Regions from separate parts of the Erwinia sp. AnSW2-5 genome, predicted to be linked through region 1. Evidence: predicted binding sites of a transcription regulator. Region 1 holds the regulator's gene; each other region holds the start of a gene.

Region 1 (4,421 bases):
AAAGAGAACACGGACCGCACAACGATCGATCTGTTTGCAGATGAACGACGTCCGGGACGACCCAAGACTAATCCGCTGACGCGTGATGAGCAGTTGCGTATCAACAAACGCAATCAGCTCAAGCGCGATAAAGTACGCGGCCTGAAGCGTGTCGAACTAAAAATGAACAGCGACGCGGTTGATGTCCTGAATCAGTTGGCTTTCGAGCGCAATATAAGCCGCAGCGAACTGATCGAAGAAATGCTGCTGGAGCAGTTGCAACGTCATCCGTCCTGATGGTTTCAGGACCTTAGCACTCAGCGACAAAACCGGCAGCATTACTCATTTATCCGCTCACGACGGTCTGTTATCATTAGCGATATCTGCGAAAAAATCAGCAGTCACCATATCATTAAGATTCAAGAGGTTATTAAACTCATGGCACTCGTCGGCATTTTCTTTGGTAGCGATACAGGCAATACCGAAAACATTGCAAAAATGATCCAGAAGCAACTGGGGAAAGATGTTGCAGAAGTTCGTGATATTGCTAAAAGCAGCAAAGAAGACCTTGAAGCCTTTGATATTCTGCTGCTTGGCATCCCAACCTGGTACTACGGTGAAGCCCAGTGTGACTGGGATGATTTCTTCCCGACGCTGGAAGAAATCGACTTCAACGGTAAGCTGGTTGCGCTGTTTGGTTGTGGCGATCAGGAAGATTATTCCGAGTATTTCTGCGATGCAATGGGCACCATCCGCGACATCATTGAGCCGAATGGCGCAGTGCTTGTAGGCCACTGGCCTAGTGAAGGTTACAATTTCGAAGCCTCAAAAGGCATGGCAGATGATAACCACTTCCTTGGCCTGGCCATTGATGAAGATCGCCAGCCAGAACTCACCAACGAGCGCGTTGAAAAGTGGGTAAAACAAATTTCTGATGAACTTCAGCTGAAAGATATCATCGAAGCATAACCATTACCGCTTGATGTGGGAGCTATCTCACATCAAGCAAGTGGTTTTTCCTATAGAAGTAATAGATACATGTTTGTAACTTTCATCTACAAAACTGTACAATAACCCCATCGGTTACCCGCTTACTCAACACCTGCCCCATTCTTTGAGGACGTGAGTCGCCCAAAGAAGGGTAAGATGATGCAGATTGAAATGTTAACCCAACCTAATTCGGGCGCGCGCTTCCCTGGATGTAACGACACTTATCCTTACATTCCTCGCGGTTTCAGGCACCCCTTATGGTTTCCATTTCGGAGTATCAGTTCTATACTGAGACGCATTCATCTTTTAGCGTCGACCGATGTTCAGGGCTTTTCAGCCACTAAGTGACTAGCAAAGTAACAGGACAATATCCGCATGACTGACAATAACACCGCATTAAAGAAGGCCGGCCTGAAAGTCACGCTTCCCCGACTGAAAATTCTGGAAGTGCTTCAGGAACCAGAGGGCCATCATGTCAGTGCGGAAGACTTGTACAAACGCCTGATTGACATGGGCGAAGAAATTGGTCTGGCCACGGTGTACCGTGTGCTGAATCAATTTGATGATGCGGGGATCGTTACCCGCCATAACTTTGAAGGCGGTAAATCCGTTTTCGAACTGACCCAGCAGCACCATCACGATCACCTGATCTGCCTGGACTGCGGTAAAGTTATTGAGTTTAGAGACGAATACATTGAGGAACGTCAGCGTGAAATCGCCACGCGTCACGGTATCAAACTGAGCAACCATAGCCTGTATCTTTATGGCCATTGTGCTCTGGGTGACTGTCGTGAAGACGAGACTCTGCACGACAAGTAATCTGCACTGTTCAGTGTAAAAACCGGTGGCTTGGCCACCGGTTTTTTTATGCCTGCGTTATAGCGACGCCTCCCGGCTAAAACGCTGCCCATCCGCACTGACCGCACGGACCTGCACATCACCTTCTATGATGGGTGGATTCTGGCTGTCGTAATGCTGCCAACGCTTTCCACCATCCGTACTGAACTGCATCGCTACACCAGGGAAGGCCGTATTCGCTTCAAGTTTATCGCCCACGATACGAGCGCCGGGAACCGGCAAACGGTAGTGAACCCCGTGTTTATCCAATTTTTCCAACTCTCGCTGACCGAGAATATTCGCGAATCGCTGCCAGTCCTGGCGCAACGCCTTCTGGTCAACGAACTGCGTTTCACCACCACGGTACTCCTTACCTGCCTGATAATCCTGCTCCCAGGATGCACGGTGCCAGGCGCGTTCCGCTGCAGAGAACATCCGTGGATAGATCATATATTCCATATTGTCATCGGTTCGTACTGTCTCACTCCACAACTGAGCAGACATGCCTGCGGCCCCAGGCCAGGGTTTATCGGATTTCGCGTTGAAGAATTGGCCGTCGCGATCCACCGACGTTTCTGCATTTTGCGGCAAATTATCCGGCGCAAAGCTGAACATTTTACGCTCATCGCTAAAACGTGTTCCCCAGTAATACCCTCGCTCGAGGGGGTTCACCTCGTAGGGAAAATCCAAATAGGCATAATCGGGATTGGAAACAATCACCTGATAGCCTTTGTTTGCCCAGTCATTCACCGTGTCAAAACCGCCCCAGTACAGCGTATCCCAGAAATTGACTGCAACTTCAGGTGTGGCAAAGGCACGGGCATCCTGGGCATTTTTTAAACCATCCTGCCAGGCCTGCATGCGGTCAATACCCTGATCTTTGACTAATTTGCTGACCTTCAAAGCAAAATAGCTTGGAAGATGCTCCAGATCGCTCACCTTCCCTGATGCGATCATCGCCTGACAAGCATGGGATTTCGCCCATGGCCGATCCTCACGACTAAGATCGAGCTGACCCTTACCCGTTTCAGGATGTTTAATATCGGTATAGCCTGCGCCAAGACGAATATTTTTAGCCTCGTCTCCACCGAAGTGCCAGCTGCGCAGCGGCTGCCCGGCATCACGGTGCATCAATCTGACTTCGCTGATAATCTTATTCGCAAAGCGCAGTGATGAATCCAGACACGGGTTCAAATAACTCGTCCGGTCGTAAAGTTGTACTGAGGTGGTATTCGAGTTATCCCCCGGATCGACCAGCCGATATTCTGAGGCTTCTTTTGCTCGTCCTGCTTTCATCAGACGCTGGTAGCGAGCCTCCATAGCAACCACTGCCGCGCGAGCATGAGCAGGCATGTCCACTTCTGGCAGAACCTGAATACCGCGTGCTTCCGCATATTTCACGATGTCGATATAGTCCTGACGACTGAAGTAGCCGCTCCCGTTATTATCATTGAACGGTCCAGACCCAAGCTGCGGTAACAGACAACGTTGTTCTTTCAGATCGTGGCAACGTTGGCTTCCCACGTCGGTAAGCTCCGGCAGGCCAGGGATCTCAATACGCCAGCCTTCGTCATCCGTAAGATGGAAGTGGAAGACATTAATTTTCCAGGCAGCCATCTGATCAAGCATCCGCAAAATTGCGGTTTTACTATGAAAATTTCGGCCCACATCAAGGAAAATGCCGCGATAGGAGAAGCGTGGCGCATCTTCCGCTTTTAAGGTCGCAATACGGTTGCTCCCGTCACCAGGTAGCAGCGACATAATGGATTGCAGACCGTAGAAAACACCCTGGGCATCGTAGCCCGTTACCTCAGCCTTTTCTTTAGTGATATTCAGATAATAGGCACCTGATATAGCAGGAATGCCTTTCAATGCTGCGGGATCAATTCGTGTGCTAATGGGGTAACCCGCTTCATTAAGGCGAACACCCAACAGTGATAAGCGCTGCTGCACCGCCTCTGCGCGTTGTGCCGGTAAACTGGCCAGATCAAGTCTGACGCCCTGACTGAGATCGGCATCCTCTTGTGCTATCTCAACATTAAGCGGGGTCGGGACAATCTGGCCGCGTAGCGCGTTAGCGGTAAGCTGTTCAACATCACTATTTTTTTCATAACGACTGTTGGCCTGCATCAGAATGTTTTTATCCGTAGCAGTCCGCTTCCACTGCTCACCAAAAGGTGCCACAAAGCGCGAAAGGTCTTCGGTATCTGTCACCTGAATAATTTTTGGATTGGCGTCACCCGATGTCACATACCAGCGCGGCATTACGTCGGTGATAAACAACTGCCAGTACTCATTGATGATGGGGATGGTCACCGAGGCACCGGCTGCAATACCTGTAAATTTTTCCGTCGGTTCCAGTCGGGTCAGATCACCAACAATATGTACCGTGCGGAACTGATCGCTCTCAATGGCCAGGGTTTTATGGACATTACTCATATAGATAGCCCAGTTTTTACTGGTAATCGCTGGGCCATTATTGGTGAGCGTAATGGTGGCACGGTTGCAGGAGGCCCAGTCAGCACCCAATGCTGCACAGTCCACGCCATGAAGTGCAGCCTGATTATCAGTCACCTGATAACGAACGCCGAATTGGCTAATTTGGTCCACCAGCT
Region 2 (4,421 bases), on a different contig from region 1:
TTTTCCGCTGACCACTGCCATCCCTGAACCGCCGGTCCCGGTGGTGGTGATGGACGAATCGCTTATCGTCAAATCACCTTTTGCGCCACTGGACTGCACACCAGTACTGTTGTTTCCCGTCGTTAGCACATTAATGTTTTTCGCATCCATTTGATTTTCGGTGACAATGCCGCGGCCTCTTTCTCCGGTGATCATGGCCTGAACATTGTCGAGTGACACGTAACCGCCCTGTGCAGCCACCGCGATACCTGTCTCACCCGAGATGCTGAACACCGTATCCTTCACCTGCAACATGGATTCTCTGTCTGTCGTCCAGATACCGTAGGCAGCATATCCCGAGGTCTCAATATGCCCCCCGTTAACCTGCGCCGATCCGGCATGTTCCAGGCTCACGCCATGGGCAAAATCACCGCTGGTGTTGAGATTCACGTTATTGAGAACACTTTTTCCACGCGTGACTATCGCGCTGGCAGTTTTCCCCTCCGTATTGATACTGCTGTCATTCAGGATCAACGAATCACCGGCCTGGCTGCCCTTTTCAACCAGAATACCTTGACCTTTATTACTGGCATTAATCATTAAACCTGATGCATTCAGCGTGGCGTCATCAACATGAATACCAAAACTTGAGCTCAGGCCATTGAGAGTAATTTGGACATTTTTCAGCGTCACCTGCGCCTGTTTAGATATCTCAATCATATTCAGCATTGTGGGGTTATTTGCTGTTAATATTAAGCCATTACCGTTAAGCGTTCCGCCCGCAATATCGATCCCTTCAGTCATTGTGTGCCCCAGGGTAATACGGGTATCATTCAGATTCAGTGTCGAATTCCCGGCAGCCCAAATACCGTAAGCATTTTGCCCGGAAATATGAATATTTGTTCCATCCATATTTAGCGTGCCTTGATCAACACGGGCACCGCTGGCATAGATTCCCCCGGTCGAAATGGAAGCTTTGTTGATGTCAGCCTGTGCTCCCTGAGTGACCAGCACACCGTAAGAGGCAGATCCCGATGTGGTAAAATTCAGGTTCGGATCGGTCACCAGATGGCTGTTTGCCCCACTGGCAGATAACGCAGGCTGATTATCGTCAGTGGTCATATGTCCCTGGCTGACCTGAAGTTGCTGACCATTGTTCACTTCCCAAGCTGATGTTGCCTCAGCACTCAGAGGAAACAGCAGCAGGGTAATGATATTAAAGATGAATCTATTATTAGCTGATCGCATAAAACGCCTTTATTATTAAATCCATTAATAAATACAGAAATAGCTTATTTAGACTTCAACTACTTCATATTGACCATTGGATCTAACGTATAAAAAAACAATAATAAAGTTCTTTCTATTCAGGCATTAAAAATAGAAATAATATGATTAAGCGTTGCTAATAAAAAATAAATAAAAATACACAACAACCGCCTGTGTTATCTGAAATCGATTTTTAAATGAATAAGATTCCACTGGGGTAATAGTGAATTAAAGTGAATCATGTAACATCGGCATCGCACTTTTTGCCGATGAACAAATACACACTTTTCGGCCTTTAACCGGGGGGACATGGCTAAATTATCCCCATGAACCTCCACAGATGGGCAGTTTGTGCGGCGAAAAGCCAACTTTCTGCCCCCGGAGCGCTACACTCTCCCCTGACCGTAAACTGAATCTGAGGTATGAAGTGAAAATTAAAAGCTACGCAGCAATGAAAGCAGGACAGGCTCTGGAGCTGTATGAGTTTGATGCAGGCGCGCTGAGTGCAGAGGAAGTGGAAGTCGAGGTGGAATACTGTGGCGTCTGCCATTCCGACCTGTCGATGATCGACAACGAATGGGGCATCTCTCAGTACCCGACTATCGCCGGTCATGAAGTGATTGGGCGCGTCTCCGCGCTCGGTGAGGCGGCAAAGAACAAAGGACTGTCTGTGGGCCAGCGCGTGGGTATTGGCTGGACAGCGAAAAGCTGTCAGCACTGCGATTCCTGCATCAACGGTGAACAGGTGAACTGCGAACAGGGCACTATCCCGACGATCCTGAATAACGGCGGTTTTGCCGAGAAACTGCGCGCAGACTGGCAGTGGGTGATCCCATTACCGGAAAGTCTGGATGCCGCGACCGCAGGCCCACTGCTGTGCGGTGGTATCACCGTGTTTAAACCGCTGCTGATGAGCAATATTACGGCCACCAGCCGCGTTGGCGTGATCGGCATTGGCGGTCTTGGCCATATCGCGATTAAGATCCTGCGGGCGATGGGCGCAGAAGTGGTCGCGTTCAGCTCCACGCCGGATAAAAAACAGTCGATCCTCGATATGGGTGCCGATGAAGTGGTGAACAGCCGCGATCCCGAAGCGCTGAAAGCACTGGCCGGTCGTTTTGACCTGATCCTCAGTACCGTTGCTGTTGATCTCGACTGGAAACCGTACTTCGATGCGCTGGCACCGAAAGGCAAATTCCACACCGTTGGCGCCGTGATGAAGCCGTTCCAGGTGAGCGCATTTGATTTGATCATGGGCGACAAAGCGGTAACGGGTTCATCTACCGGCTCGCCGGGCCAGCTGCGTTCACTGCTGAAGCTGGCATCACGCCGCGATATCGCGCCACACGTCGAGTTCTTCCCGATGTCAAAAATCAACGATGCACTGGACCACGTGCGCGCAGGAAAAGCCAATTTCCGCGTGGTACTGAAAGCCGATTTCTAACGGTTAACCGCGGGGCGACCGGAAAAAATGGTCGCCCCGACGGTACTTTGCCCAGGGGGGACCTTCTTTTTCGGTCGCCCCTGACCGCCTGCTGCCCCCACAAGACTCCCTGCTCCCGCTTTCGTTCCCCCCTAATGCAATATTTATTTACACTGCAACGTTAAATAATTATAGTTCTCATTTGTTTTCCTATTACAGGCAGCGTTTTGTCTGATTGCAGTGCCCGTGGGCCTCACCGTCAAATCATGGATAAGTCAGCGTGCCAATACCGCCTATGGATAACCGGTAGATCTTTTCGTACCCGGTGCAGGTATTGACTCAACATCAGCAACTTATTTCCAGGAATGACCGTGCCAATGTCTCGCTCTGAATCCCGTATTTTCACCCCGTCTGTTGCCGCGCTGCTGGTTATGTCTGCCTTGCAGCCTGCCTTTGCCGCCGACAACACCAAAACCGACACCCTGACCGTTGAAGCCAATGTCGATGCAGCTGCGCAGCAGGCCGTTACCGACTACAGCGTTCCGGTGACCTCTGCGGGCACCAAGATGCCGCTGACGGTACGCGATATTCCGCAGTCTGTTTCTATCGTGAGTAAGCAGCGCATGCAGGATCAGGGGTTACAAACCGTTGGCGATGTAATGAATAATACTGTCGGCGTTTCGGCCTCGAATATCGACTCAGATCGTTCAAATTATTATTCCCGCGGCTTCCTGATTAATAACTATCTGTTCGACGGCGTTCCGACGGTAGTAACCGATGTCTGGGACCTGGGTGATGCCCGTTCAGATACCGCTATCTATGACCGTGTTGAAGTGATTCGCGGGGCGAACAGCCTGGCACTCGGTTCCGGCAATCCGTCAGCCTCCATCAATATGGTTCGCAAACACGCGGACAGCAAAGTGCTGACCGGTAGCCTGTCTGCCGAAACCGGGAGCTGGGATAAACAGCGCTATGTGGGTGATATCACCGTGCCGTTGAATGAATCCGGTACGGTGCGTGCCCGTGCCATTGGCGGATACCAGGAGAACGATACCTGGCTGGATCGCTATCACGCGCGTAAGAAATTCCTGACTACAGTAGTGGATGCAGACCTGACAGACTCTACTACCCTGTCACTGGGCTGGGATTACCAGGACAGTAGCAGTGAAGACCCAAGCTGGGGCGGGATCCCGACGTTCTTCAGCAATGGCGAACGTACCAACTTTGATCGCAGCTTCAACTCCGGTGCGGACTGGACGTACAGCGATAAAGAATCGAATAAGTTTTTCGCTACTCTGACACAGAAATTTGATAGCGGATGGCAGGCCCAGGTGAGCGGCAGCCATACCCGGACCAACTTTGACACCCGTCTGATGTATGCCGACGGCTACCCGGATAAAACAACCGGCACAGGCTCCGTTCTGTACAGTGGCTGGAACAAAGGCCGCCGCACCACGGACAGCGCCGACCTGTATGCCAATGGCCCATTTGATCTGTTTGGCCGTACCCATCAGCTGATGGTTGGTGGCAGCTACAGTAAGCAGGAGAACACCTTCTTCAACAGCTACTCTGATCTGAGCGGCGTCAATATCGGTGATTACCGCGACTGGAACGGCAACATCACAGAAGGTACATGGTCACCGTGGACAAACTCTCTGGCAGATACCATTCGTCAGAAATCAGTCTATACCGCCGCGCGTTTCTCGCTGACGGACCCGCTGTCACTGTTAGTGGGCGCACGTTATACCGA
Region 3 (4,421 bases), on a different contig from region 1:
TTCAGCTCGGTGGAGAATTTATCGGTAATCTGATAATCCAGCATCGAGTTGATAGTGTACTTAGGAATGATCGACAGCGGGTTGCCGGTTTTCTTGTCTTTCGACTCCAGCATATAAGTGGCATTGGTGCGCCAGTCGAGCACGTCACTCACCACCGGAATGGTCAGGCTGGCTTCCAGCCCTTCCACCAGCGCTTTGCCGCCATTTTCCCATTGCAGGATATTCCTGTCATCGGAGGCGGTGCCAATCAGCTCGGTGCCGGAGACAATTTTATTTTTGTAGTCATTGCGGAACCAGGTGACACCGGCTGCATAGCCGTCGGCAGCAAACTCCAGCCCCAGCTCTTTATTGACGCTGACTTCTGCATCCAGATTGGTGTTACCTAACAGGTAGCAACCGACACCATTGTTAATGCCTGAAGGGCAGCCGTTACCCCGGGTGCCCAGCAGATAGCCTTCGCTTGACTGGTACAGGTTCGGGGCTTTAAACACCCGCGCAATACCGGCTTTCAGTTTGAACCCTTCACCCAGATCCTGAGAGAAGTTGAAACTCGGGCTGAAGTTACCGCCAAATTCACTGTGGTGATCAAAACGCAGGCCCGGGATCAGGAAGGTGCCTTCCCACGGCTGGATGTTGTCTTCGAAATAGAGTGCCGCCGTGGTCGCGCTGTTCTTGCTGCTGCGATCGGCAGGATTGCCCGACATATCACCGATGATAACGCCGCTGGCGTTGGTGGCCGACATCGAGGCGCTATCGTCCAGTTTTTCGTGGTTCCACTCGGCGCCAAGGGTGACGGTCTGCTCAATCCAGCGGTCCAGCGGGATATTGGCCTCCGCGCTGGCATGATAGTTTTCCAGGCGGCTGGTACTGTACTCGTCGCTGTTAATCATCCCTTCCACACGGCCAGTAGAGCCTTCTTTCAGGCGTGTGTTATTGGTTTTTTCATAGTTGAAGGCGAGCTTAGAGTCGCCCCATTCCCAGAAGCCATTATGGGTCAGGCCGTAAGACTGACGGTACAGGCGGTTGGTCTCGGAACCGTACAGCGAGTCGACCAGGCCACCGGGGCTGATGTTGCCGTTGCTGTACTGGGTATCTCCGGCGTAGATATTGCCCTGGCGGCTGTAGCCGTAGCTGAAGTCGAGGATCTGCGATGGCGTCATTTTCCAGGAAACCAACGCATTAATATCTTTGTTGCGCACCCCTTCACGGCCTGCGGCATAAGATCCGTTTTGCGCCTGGTTGATATCGGCGGCATCGGCGTCGGTTTTGTTGAGGTTACCGTACAGGCGCATGGTCAGTGCATCACCGGCCAGCGGGCCGCTCAGGCTGAAGTTGGTGCGTTTCGTGTCGCCTTCTTTGCTGTTTTCCGGCTGATTGGTAAACAGGGAAAGTGAGCCGTGCCAGTCCTGGGTTGGACGTTTGGTATGGATGTTAATCACGCCGCCAGCGGCACCGGAGCCGTAACGGGCAGCGGCCGGGCCACGCAACACTTCAATGCGCTCGACCATTTCAGCAGGCACCCAGTTGCTGTCACCACGGGTATCACGCTCACCTTTCCAGCTGTAACGCACGGAGTTACGTGAGCTGACCGGCACGCCGTCAATCAGGATCAGGGTGTTTTCCGGGCCCATGCCGCGAATATCAATCTGGCGGTTATTTCCCCGGCTGCCGTTGGCGCTGTTTCCGGTCAGGTTGACCCCGGGCATTTTGCGGATGATGTCGGATAAATCGTTAACCGGCGGGTTCTTAGCGATATCCTCTGCCGTAATGATAGAGACGCCAGGCTGTTGTTTTAACTCCTGTTCCGCTGTTTTATGAACGGTCAAAACATCGTCATCTTTGCCATCAGTCTGGGTGTCGTCGGCAGCGACGGCTGTTCCGGCAATCATCGCTGTCAGTAAAAGCGCCAGAGGGTGTAATCGAAAGCGTCCATTCCAGGTCATCGCATCATCTCAAGTGTAATACCCATCATATCGAATTATTGTGGGCATAATTTTGTAAGTGAATGTGCATGATAACGATAATTGTTATCATTTCTATCCTAGTTAGTACGAATCCTTAAAATCTCCACAATTGGGTGCTTTTGTCAGTAAAGGTAAGGGTTTTTATTTTATCCTTTTATTAACAGCAGGTTAAGGTGAGCATCTTTTCTCCATAATCTGCTTAATTGATCCGAATTATGGATTTTGGCTTTTTTTTGCACAGTAAATAACCCGTTCTGTCTATCCATCCCGCCATGTAGCCGTTATTATCCGGCAACAAAATCAAACGCGAATCGTTCTCATTTTTGCTACTTATCTGATTCTCAGGAGAGAAAATGCGCTTCCCTCAGGCCTTCGCTTTATCGCTGTTTTCCGTCTTGCTTGCCTGTACGCCTGCGACCTTTGCCGCTGATGCACCTGCACTGACGGTCGTTCATGCGCAGGGTTCCACTGCCGTGCCGCAACATCCGCAGCGCGTGGTGATCCTCAGCCCGGCAACGCTGGATATTGCTGATGCCCTGGGGATTAACCCGATGGGTGTGCCACAAACCAGCGCGCACTATCCGCAGCATCTGGCGAAGTACAGCGGTAAGGCGTATCTGAATGCCGGTACGCTGTTTGAACCCAACTTTGAAGCCCTGAGCAATGCCAAACCCGACCTGATTCTTGCCGGCGCCCGTGCTCATGATGCCTACGATAAGCTGAGTGAAATTGCCCCGACTCTCGCACTGGATCTGGACCCGAAACACTTCGTGCAGAGCCTGACCGAACGCACTGAACAGCTGGGTGCGATCTTTGGTAAAGAGGAGAAAGCGCAGCAGGTGATAGCGGCGTTTAACGCACAGATTGCCGACCTGCGTAAAGAGTCGGCCACCGCCGGTAGCGCGATGATGCTGATGATTAACGGCGGCAAGATCAGCGCACACTCACCGGGTTCGCGTTTTGGTTTTATCTACGATGTGCTGGGCTTTAAACCGGCCACGGCTTTCCCGGAAACCGGTAAACACGGTAATGCGGTCTCCCCTGAATTCATTATGGAAGCGAACCCTGACTGGCTGTTTGTGCTGGATCGCGACAGCGCCATTGGCCGCAAAGAGGGCGCGTCCGCACAGCAGGTGCTGGATAACCCGCTGGTGCGTAAAACCAATGCCTGGAAAAAACAGCAGGTGGTGTATCTCGATTCCGGTTCGCTTTACATCGCTGGCGGTATTCAGAGCTACAGCAATCTGATGACCCAGGTGAAGCAGGTGCTGGATAAAACGAAAACTCAGCCGTAAATGAAATCCGTCGCCTTTATTGCAGGCCTGGCATTACTGCTGGGCCTGATTGTTTGTAGCCTGTTTGTCGGCGTCAGCCGCGTCACACTGATCAACCTGTGGTCAGACCCTTCAATGCGCGAGATCCTGTTGATCAGTCGTTTTCCCCGCACCGCCGCGTTGCTGCTGGCGGGAAGCGCGATGAGCGTGGCAGGGCTGATGATGCAGATGCTGACGCAAAACCGCTTTGTTGAGCCTTCAGTGGTCGGCACCACGCAGTCTGCCAGTCTGGGATTGCTGCTGGTGATGATCATCAGCCCCGCAGCCCCCATCATGCTGAAAATGGGCGTTGCCACGCTGTTTGCCCTCGCCGGTACGGCGTTGTTTATGCTGCTGATCCAGCGTATCCGTATGAAATCCTCCCTGATGGTGCCGCTGGCCGGCATTATGCTGGGGGCGGTTTTCAGTTCGGTTACCACTTTCCTTGCGATGAAGTTTGACCTGCTCCAGTCACTGGGCGGTTGGGAATCTGGTGACTTTTCCAGCGTGATGCAGGGCCGCTACGAACTGCTGTGGGCGGTGGGAGCGATCACGCTGCTGGCGGCGCTGATGGCCGACCGTTTTACCGTGGCGGGCATGGGACGTGACTTCGCGGTGAATGTCGGGCTGAGCTATCGCCGCGTGATGCTGATCGGGATGGCGATGATCGCCATGATCAGCGGCGTGGTGGTGGTGGTGGTCGGCGTGCTGCCGTTCCTCGGCTTGATTGTGCCCAATATTGTCAGCCTGGCATTGGGTGACAACCTGCGGCGCACCGTGCCCTGGGTGGCGCTGGTGGGGGCGATGCTGGTGATCGGCTGCGATATTCTCGGCCGTCTGATCATCCACCCGTTTGAAATTCCGGTCAGTGCATTGCTCGGCGTGCTGGGCGCGATGATCTTCCTGGTGCTGATTGTGAGGTCGAAACGTCATGCGCACTGATGCCTTGTCGCCTGGCAAACGCCTGCTGTTGCTGGCAACGCTGGTACTGGTGCTGATGGGGGTATTTATGACCCTCGATCTGCACGGCAATATCGCTTATATCCTGCGGCATCGCGGGCAGATCCTCGCCACCATGGTGCTGGTCGGGTTTGCCTCAGGCATCAGTACGCTGCTGTTTCAAACCCTGACCCGTAACCGCATT
Region 4 (4,421 bases), on a different contig from region 1:
TGAAAAACGACAAACGCTTTATTTTCAAGGCCGACAGTGCGGCATCAAAAGCGCATCGCTAATTGATGGTTCAAATCTAAGTCAGGCAGAGATTCAATCATTCCAGACAACAAAAAGCCCGCTCAGGTTTCCCTGAGCGGGCTTCTTAAATTTGGCTCCTCTGACTGGACTCGAACCAGTGACATACGGATTAACAGTCCGCCGTTCTACCGACTGAACTACAGAGGAATTGTTGGAACGGGGCGCATGATATCCAGCAGGGCAGGGGATGTCAAAGGCTGTTTTCACGCTTTTGGTTCAACTGCTGAATAAAGCAGCATACTTCAGAAAGGTCTGTGATTTTTGCCACAAAAATCGTGCTTTTGCGTATTGCGTAGCAGGATGCGGTGGGACTTGCAGCGGCGTTACATTCATTTTCGCCAGGGCGATCACGTTTGTTTCATTTTGACGTTGAATAGCGATGTGGCGAAATATACATTTCATGCATATTGAATTTTTGTTCCATTTTGTTCCCCTACATCTAAGGATTTATCATGAAAAAAGTCAGAATTGGCCTGATCGGCACCGGTTATATCGGACGCTGCCATGCGATTGCCTACTCTCAGGCGCCGACAGTGTTCAACCTGAAAGGGGAATTGGTTCGTGAGATGCTGGCGGAGGTAAACCCGGAGCTGGCGAGTGCGCAGGCGGCGACGCTCGGCTTCAACCGTTCAACCGGAGACTGGCGTGAACTGGTGGCGGATGAAAATATCGACGTTGTGGATATCTGCGCGCCTAACTTCCTGCATAAAGAGATGGCGCTGGAAGCCATTCGTCACGGTAAGCATGTCTATTCTGAAAAACCGCTGGCGCTGGATGTTGCCGATGCCGAAGAGATGGTGCGTGCCGCCGAAAAAGCCGGGGTGAAAACGCTGGTGGGCTTCAACTATATGAAGAACCCGACCAGCCAGCTGGCGAAAGAGATTATTGCCCGTGGCGAAATCGGTGATGTGGTGCACTTCTACGGCACGCACAACGAAGATTACCTGGCGAATCCAAACACGCCGCTGGACTGGCACTGCCAGAAAGCGCTGGCGGGCCTTGGCGCACTGGGTGACCTGGCCGCGCACATTGTCAATATGGCGCACTATCTGGTGGGCAACATCGATGAAGTCAGCGGCGATATGATGACGGTGATCAAGCAGCGCCCGGACCCGAAAAACCTCTCCCAGCTGCGCGATGTGGAAAACGAAGATCAGGCCAGCGCACTGCTGCGCTTTGCTAACGGCGCCCACGGCGTGATTGAAACCTCACGTATCGCCTGTGGCAGCAAAATGGGCCTGACCTATGTGGTGACCGGCACCAAAGGCAGCATCCGTTACACCCAGGAGCGCATGGCGGAGCTGGAGCTGTATATTCATGATGACCCGGCCGGCCGCCAGGGCTTTAAAACCATCCTTACCGGCCCGGCGCACCCGGATTATGCGGCGTTCTGTATTTCTGCCGGACACGGTATTGGCTTTAACGACCAGAAAACCGTGGAAGTCCGCGATCTGATTAACGGTATTGCCGCCGATGACCGTATGTGGCCTGACTTTGCTGAAGGTTTGCAGGTGTCGAAGGTCCTTGAGGCGATTGCCCTCTCTGCCGCCGAAGGGCGCTGGATGAAAGTCTAATTTTTCACTGAGGCCGGGCTTGCCCGGCCTTAATTATGGCTAACTGTTTTCCCCCGCACGTTCCGATCTGTCATAAGCGATTTAAATTCCCCGCCATTAAATGTATGATAATAATACTCATTTGCAACGAAATGGCTAAGATGAAAAAACTGTTCTCCTTCCCGGTGCTGTGCGCACTGCTGGTGGCTGCCGCGCTGATCTTTGTTGTCTCAGTCCGCAGCTGTTCAACTCAGTATTCAGAGGCGCAGCCCGCCTCGCCACAGGCTGCGGCCGCAGCTGAGGCGCCATCGGGCGCGCAGCAGGGCTGGCCGCGTACCCTGCAAACCCCCAAAGGGCCACTCACCCTGGCAAAAGCCCCGGAGCGCATCGTCTCCACCAGCGTGACCATTACCGGCACGCTGCTGGCGATCAATGCGCCGCTGGTCGGTTCCGGCGGCACCAGCCGTAACAGCACGGTGTCGGATGACCAGGGTTTTTTTAAACAGTGGAGCGCCGTGGCGAAGCAGGCCGGTCTAAAGCCGCTCTACATTTCTGAACCGAACGCCGAGGCGATTGCCGCTGCGGCACCGGACCTGATTGTGATTGCCGCCACGGGCGGTGACTCCGCGTTAAAGCTCTACGATCAGCTGTCGGCGATAGCCCCGACGCTGGTGATCGACTACGGCGATAAAAGCTGGCAGCAGCTGGCAACGCAGCTGGGTGAAATCACCGGGCATGAGAACGATGCCAGCACCGTGATCGACCGTTTTGAGCAACGCGTGCAGGCAGTGAAGCAGACGATCACGCTGCCACCGCAGCCGGTTTCAGCGCTGGTTTACTATGAAGATGGTCGCGGAGTGAATCTGTGGACCCTGGCATCAGCGCAGGGCAAACTGCTGTCGGCGCTGGGCTTTACCCTGGCGATGCCACCGTCGGACGTGCAGGGCGGCACCAGCATGGGCAAGCGTAACGATGTTATTCAGTTGTCCGGCGAGAATATGGCGGCGGGCCTCACCGGGAAGAGTATGTTGCTGTTCTCCGCAGACGACGAGACGGTGGGGCGCGTGCGGGCCAATCCGTTCCTGGAACATCTGGAGCCGGTGACGGCAGAACGGGTGTATGCGATGGGCCCGGATACGTTCCGTCTGGATTATTACAGTGCCAGCAATATGCTGGACAGCATCGAACGGCATTTTAAGTCCCACTAAGGTGGGATTTCCTCAGGTTCTGCGCTGCTGTGATTTATTGTAGGGTTCGACCTTCTGTTCCGGTCGAACCGTGCTGAGGGTTGGCACAACAGGCCTCATCAGCCGCCGTTATTTTCCATCTCCCGGCTATAATCCTCTGTTATAACGGAATAATCCTGCGGCGCGAAGGGATGCGGTACACCCTTTATCATCCTGAATTCAGAAACAATTATGCGGCGTATCATCCTTCTCTCGGTGGTGCATCTCTGTCTCTGATAGAAAGGTAATGCGCGTAATAGTCTCCGGCATTGTTAATCTGGAAACAGAATCCGGTCTCAGTTTTGGAAACTTGTCCGATTTCAAGTGAGGGAAAGTGATCTCCCAACCAGCAACTTGTTAGTAATAAAGAGAGAAGGGCAGGCAGCACGAGTTTATTGATCTTCATAGGGTATAAACATCCCTTACTCTATCCATAGATACTAACGAATTCCCGAGCATAACAACGGCGCATTTTATTGGAAATTCTTCGATATACGATTTTGATACTGGCATTATGGCCGCCAGGGACGCCTCTTTTCCCTGTCTATCCAGGCTGATGGCCTACACAGTGGATCAGATTAACCTCCAGATCAGCGCTGCGGGCCGACCGAAACAGAAGGTCGGCCGCTACGGTCGTTGGCCGGGTGTTATGGTACGTTGTAGGGTTCGACCTTCTGTTCCGGTCGAACCGTGCTGAGGGTTGGCACAACAGGTCAGCTCAACCGCCGTTTTTTTCACTCTCCCGGATATAATCAACCGTAAGCACGGAATAATCCCGCGGCGCGAAGGGATGCGGTACACCTTTTATCATCCTGAATTCAGATATAATGATGCGGCGTATCATCCTTCTTTCTGTGGGAGAACGTAATGATATATCTACGTTAATTTCACCGGACTGCGGGAATTGATAGTAAGTCTCAGGGATGCAAAGCTGATTATTAGCAACTTTTAAAGCAGGTAACTTGCGGTTGAAACCCGACCTTTCAGGTGCATGTCTGTCTCTGATAGAAAGATAATGCACATAATAGTCTCCGGCATTGTTAATCTGGAAACAGAATCCGGCGTCCGTTCTGGAAACCTGTCCGACTTCATACGGCGGGAAGTGGTCCCCCAACCAGCAGCCAGTGAGTAATAAAGAGAGAAGGGCAGGCAGCACGAGTTTACTGATCTTCATAGGGTATAAATATCCCTTACTCTATCCATAGATACTAACGAATGCCCGAGCATAACAACGGCGGTTTTTATTGGAAATTCGTTGATATGCGATTTTCCGGTATCGCCATTAATGAACTCAGCTCATAACGACGACCTGATTACCTGCCATTATCTTCACAGAGTAACCCGCTACTATACCGTTCTCCCTTTCTGCCCCGATGGATTGCCATGACTGACTCTCAGGCGCATGCGCCGTTAGCCACCCCAAAAACCACCGGCTTTACCTTTGTACTGATCCTCAGTGCATTAATGGCCATTACTTCGTTATCGACCGATATTTACCTGCCTGCCATGCCCGTGATGACGAAGGATTTACAGGGCGATGCGGAGCTGACCATCACCGGCT

Evidence for each region. Region 1 encodes Fur, which represses iron uptake genes when iron is present. Its sites were predicted from a motif close to ATAATAATGAGAACNACTATCAA; they were not measured.
Region 2: a site for Fur is predicted at 2,857-2,879, ahead of fhuE (ferric-rhodotorulic acid/ferric-coprogen receptor FhuE). Genes of this name have one in related genera too.
Region 3: a site for Fur is predicted at 2,018-2,040, ahead of ACFL9S_RS12460 (TonB-dependent siderophore receptor). Genes of this name have one in related genera too.
Region 4: a site for Fur is predicted at 1,760-1,782, ahead of fepB (Fe2+-enterobactin ABC transporter substrate-binding protein). Genes of this name have one in related genera too.

Annotation. Positions count from the first base shown of each region.
Region 1 covers NZ_JBJGXA010000002.1:64,668-69,088, reverse strand. Annotated here, with positions in the region: gene ybfE (LexA regulated protein) at 1-276, shown strand, start outside; gene fldA (flavodoxin FldA) at 418-948, shown strand; gene fur (ferric iron uptake transcriptional regulator) at 1,345-1,788, shown strand; gene ACFL9S_RS01865 (family 20 glycosylhydrolase) at 1,846-4,421, opposite strand, start outside.
Region 2 covers NZ_JBJGXA010000001.1:202,682-207,102, reverse strand. Annotated here, with positions in the region: gene ACFL9S_RS00890 (autotransporter outer membrane beta-barrel domain-containing protein) at 1-1,227, opposite strand, end outside; gene ACFL9S_RS00885 (NAD(P)-dependent alcohol dehydrogenase) at 1,676-2,692, shown strand; gene fhuE (ferric-rhodotorulic acid/ferric-coprogen receptor FhuE) at 3,049-4,421, shown strand, end outside.
Region 3 covers NZ_JBJGXA010000014.1:58,367-62,787, forward strand. Annotated here, with positions in the region: gene ACFL9S_RS12460 (TonB-dependent siderophore receptor) at 1-1,943, opposite strand, end outside; gene ACFL9S_RS12465 (siderophore ABC transporter substrate-binding protein) at 2,318-3,259, shown strand; gene ACFL9S_RS12470 (ABC transporter permease) at 3,260-4,219, shown strand; gene ACFL9S_RS12475 (iron chelate uptake ABC transporter family permease subunit) at 4,209-4,421, shown strand, end outside.
Region 4 covers NZ_JBJGXA010000018.1:103,478-107,898, reverse strand. Annotated here, with positions in the region: partial or broken gene ACFL9S_RS14760 (ArdC family protein) at 1-62, shown strand, start outside; tRNA gene ACFL9S_RS14755 (tRNA-Asn) at 153-228, opposite strand; gene ACFL9S_RS14750 (Gfo/Idh/MocA family protein) at 534-1,655, shown strand; gene fepB (Fe2+-enterobactin ABC transporter substrate-binding protein) at 1,796-2,842, shown strand; gene ACFL9S_RS14740 (putative T6SS immunity periplasmic lipoprotein) at 3,579-4,034, opposite strand; gene ACFL9S_RS14735 (multidrug effflux MFS transporter) at 4,244-4,421, shown strand, end outside.